DNA from 2 places in the Pseudomonas sp. RT4P38 genome. Region 1 is predicted to be linked to the other one. Evidence: predicted binding sites of a transcription regulator. Region 1 holds the regulator's gene; the other holds the start of a gene.
The links. The regulator FliA, encoded in region 1, starts transcription of late flagellar genes. The targets are predictions, from matches to a motif close to CTAAAGTTTNNNNNNNNNNNGCCGNTAA.
Positions count from the first base shown of each region.

Region 2: the regulator FliA is predicted to act here: its motif matches at 888-915, upstream of ACYZT7_RS08310 (methyl-accepting chemotaxis protein).

Region 1 is NZ_CM142703.1:2,015,168-2,017,368, forward strand. Features, by position in the region: gene fleN (flagellar synthesis regulator FleN) at 1-740, shown strand, start outside; gene fliA (RNA polymerase sigma factor FliA) at 737-1,477, shown strand; gene ACYZT7_RS09335 (chemotaxis response regulator CheY) at 1,645-2,016, shown strand; gene ACYZT7_RS09340 (protein phosphatase CheZ) at 2,047-2,201, shown strand, end outside.
Region 2 is NZ_CM142703.1:1,800,753-1,802,953, reverse strand. Features, by position in the region: gene ACYZT7_RS08310 (methyl-accepting chemotaxis protein) at 1-777, opposite strand, end outside; gene ACYZT7_RS08305 (transporter) at 1,049-2,071, shown strand; partial or broken gene ACYZT7_RS08300 (LysR family transcriptional regulator) at 2,139-2,201, opposite strand, start outside.

The sequences.
Region 1 (2,201 bases):
CTCTAGCTGAGCTCGGCCGGCGCGTCATGCTGCTGGACGCCGATCTGGGGCTGGCGAACGTCGACGTCCTGCTGGGACTGACACCCAAACGTACGTTGGCCGACGTGATCGAAGGCCGCTGCGAGCTGCGCGACGTTCTGTTGCAGGGCCCTGGCGGCATCCGCATCGTCCCGGCCGCGTCCGGCACTCAAAGCATGGTTCACCTGAGCCCGGCCCAACACGCCGGCCTGATCCAGGCGTTCAGCGACATCGGCGATAACCTCGACGTATTGGTGATCGACACCGCTGCGGGCATTGGTGAGTCGGTAGTCAGTTTCGTTCGCGCAGCGCAAGAAGTCTTGCTGGTGGTCTGCGACGAACCGACCTCGATCACTGACGCCTACGCACTGATCAAATTGCTTAACCGCGATTACGGCATGAACCGCTTCCGTGTCCTTGCCAACATGGCCCAGAGCCCGCAGGAAGGTCGCAACCTGTTCGCCAAGTTGACCAAGGTCACAGATCGCTTCCTCGACGTCGCCTTACAATACGTCGGCGCGGTGCCTTACGACGAAAGCGTGCGTAAGGCTGTGCAGAAGCAGCGCGCCGTCTATGAAGCCTTCCCGCGGTCCAAGTGCTCCCTGGCGTTCAAGGCCATTGCACAAAAGGTCGATACCTGGCCGCTGCCTGCCAACCCGCGTGGGCACCTGGAGTTTTTTGTCGAGCGCCTCGTGCAACAAACGGCAGGACCGGTGTTATGACAGCCAGCGGCTACAACCTCTACAAGAATTCGGCACGTGACGCGCAGTACGAGCTGATCGAGCGTTACGCGCCACTGGTTAAACGCATTGCCTACCACTTGCTGGCGCGTCTGCCGGCCAGTGTCCAGGTCGAAGACCTGATTCAGGCCGGCATGATCGGCCTGCTTGAAGTGTCGACCAAATACGACGCCAGCAAAGGCGCGAGTTTCGAGACGTACGCGGGCATTCGAATCCGCGGCGCGATGCTCGATGAAGTACGCAAAGGGGACTGGGCGCCACGTTCGGTCCACCGCAATACCCGGATGGTCAGCGACGCCATTCGCTCGATTGAAGCTAAAACCGGTCGTGACGCTAAAGATCACGAGGTTGCGGCCGAACTCCAATTGAGTCTCGACGATTATTACGGGATTTTGAACGACACCCTGGGCAGCCGGTTATTCAGTTTCGACGATCTGTTGCAGGACGGCGAACACGAAGGGCTGCACGAGGATGGCGCCAGTGCTCATCTGGAGCCGTCGCGCGATCTGGAAGATGAACGCTTCCAGAGGGCACTGGCGGATGCGATTGCCAATTTGCCGGAGCGTGAGCGACTGGTGTTGGCGCTGTATTACGACGAAGAGTTGAATCTCAAGGAAATCGGTGAAGTCCTGGGGGTTAGCGAATCTCGGGTCAGCCAGTTACACAGCCAGTGCGCGGCCCGTTTGCGGGGGCGTTTGGGGGAGTGGCGAGCGCGCTGAAGGCAGTGTGGGGACACTGCGAACGCGGCTGGTGGGGTGTTGAACCGCACGGGTCCCGATCTGTTGTGCTCCAGACAGTCATTGAGTGCTTTGCCGGATTGATTGAAATGGCGCGTCCAGGTGCTGGGCGCGTTTAAGACTGCTTGGAGGTCGAATTGAACAAGAACATGAAAATCCTCATCGTTGATGACTTCTCAACGATGCGGCGGATCATAAAAAACCTGTTGCGTGACCTTGGGTTCACCAACACGGTCGAGGCCGACGATGGCACTACTGCCATTCCGGTTCTCAACAGCGGCAGCATCGACTTTCTGGTAACAGACTGGAACATGCCCGGCATGACCGGTATCGACCTGCTGCGCCACGTGCGTGCCGATGAAAAGCTCAAGCACCTGCCGGTGCTGATGGTGACCGCTGAAGCCAAGCGCGAGCAGATCATCGAGGCAGCCCAGGCCGGTGTTAACGGCTATGTGGTCAAACCCTTCACGGCCCAGGCGTTAAAAGAAAAAATCGAGAAGATTTTCGAACGCATCGGTTGATGTGCGAAGCCACTGCGCCACGGGGGAGCTATGGAGCATAACGAATCTTCACAGGGCGATTTCGAGTCGACCCTGAAAAAACACGCTGTCGAACTGGTCGAAAGTCTTGAAAAAGGCAGGTTCGGCGACGCCGTGCAACTGATCCATGAGCTCAACCAGACCCGTGACCGAGGCCTGTATCAGGA
Region 2 (2,201 bases), 210 kb from region 1:
GAGGAAATCGCGCAGTGTGTTGGCGGCCATCGCCAGTTTGCCCAGCTCGTCCTGTCGGGTGCTGGCCACGCGTTCGGCGAAACGACCGTGGCTGAGTTGCGCCACGTACTCGATCAGTTTGCGAATCGGTTCCACCAGGTTGCGGTTGACCAGCCACAGGCTCAACAGGCCGATCAGCAGACCCGAGGCGAGCATCACAATGATCCCCAGCAACACGGTGCGATCGGCGTCGGCGCTGATCAGCTTCGATTGCTCGGCACCCTGCTTGCGCAATTCGCTGACCAACTCGCTCATCTGATCGCTGGTCGCCCGGTCCACACCTTTGACCGCCGTGTCGCCAGCCCTTGGGTCGGCACCTGCCGCCACATAAGCGTCACGGCCCTTCTGATAAGCCGTACCCAACAGGCGATGTTCGTCCCGCAGGCGTTCGATGCGAGTCTTGAGTTGCGGCTCAATGCCCTTCTGCCCGGCCAGTTCACCGAGGATGCCCTGCACATCGCGCTGACGCTCCTCGAATTGCTTCCAGTATTTGTCCAGGTCTGCAGGCTGCTTGCCGCGCAGCAAAACGTTTTTCCACTCCTGAACTTGAACCTTGAATTGCAGGTTGGCTTCATCGATCAATTGCGAGGTGTGCAGCGGGCCTTCGATCAGATTCGCGTAGTTCTGAACACCGCTGGACAGAAAGTGAAAGCAGGCCAGGGCGATCAGCAACATGGCCAACAGGCTGCCGCTCAACAAGGCAAGGATTTGTGCTCTCAGGGATTTTTGCAAAAACATCGAGTGATCTCACGACAGGGATAAGGCACGCCCGGCAGGCGTGCAAGGTGTCCGGACATCCCTGTCAGCGACGCTGGCCCAAGACCGCATCGCGAAATTCAACATCAGCATCATCGGCGCGCCAGAGCCTTTCTTGAGCGCTTCCGACCACCGGTAGAAGGCACCTGGCCACCGATTTGCACCTGTCACAAAACCGTCAAAAATCCTTGCAATGATGCGGCTCAAGTGAACCTGTGAAACCCGTGACAGGCACCTCCCCTTGCGAGCCCTCATGAACCACAGCATCGACCAAAGCCATCGAGACCCGGACCTGTTCGGTCTGCTGTACGGTTTCAGTTTTCGCCCCGGTGAGCGCGGCCGGGAGATCAATTCGGCCAAGGCATTGCAATGCCTGCAACAACCCGGCGACAGCGACCAATTTCTCTGGCTGCACCTGAACCTCGCTCATGCCGCCTGCGAGCGCTGGATGAAAAGCCATCTAGAATTGCCGGACGAGTTTTTCGAAGCGCTGCATGAGGGTTCACGTTCGACGCGCATCGAGCATGTGGATTCGGCGTTGCTGGCGGTGGTCAACGACGTGGTGTTCAACCTCAGCAGCATGGTTTCCTCGGATGTCTCGACGCTGTGGGTCTGCGCCCGCAGTCGGCTGATCATCAGCGCACGCCTGCAACCGCTGCACTCGGTGGACAAGCTGCGCTCCTCGGTGAAGGCCGGTGAGTGCTTTCGCTCACCGCTGGAATTGCTGGTGCATTTGCTGCGCGATCAGGGCGAAGTGCTGACCCAGATCGTGCGCAAGACCAGCCTCAGCGTCGATCAGATCGAAGATGAGTTGCTGTCCTCGAGGTTGTCGACCAACCGGGCTGAGTTGGGTGCCAATCGTCGAGTGCTGGTGCGCCTGCAACGCTTGTTGGCGCTGGAACCGGGCTCATTGCTGCGCCTGCTCAATCGCCCACCGCAGTGGTTGCAGAAGGAAGACGTCAAGGAGCTGCGCAAGTCCACCGAGGAGTTCGCGCTGATCATCAACGACCTCACGGCGTTGGGCGAGCGGATCAAACTGTTGCAGGAAGAAATCGCCGCCAACCTCAACGAACAGAGCAACCGCACACTGTTCACCCTGACCGTGGTGACGGTGCTGGCGCTGCCGATCAACATCATCGCCGGGTTCTTTGGCATGAACGTCGGTGGAGTGCCGCTTTCCGGTGATCCGGAGGGGTTCTGGATTCTGGTGGCATTGGTCGCTACGTTTACCGTGATCGCCGGGCGTTGGGCGTTTCGTAAGCGCCAGGGGTGTTGACCTTGCCGGCAGCGATTCTGTTGTCGGGCAGTTTGTATTGGTTGTTCACCCAGCTGCTCTAAGGTCAGTCGATGCGAATCCGCCCAACGAGCGATGCCTCGTCCTGGCGAAACAGCCCTTCGATTTCGTC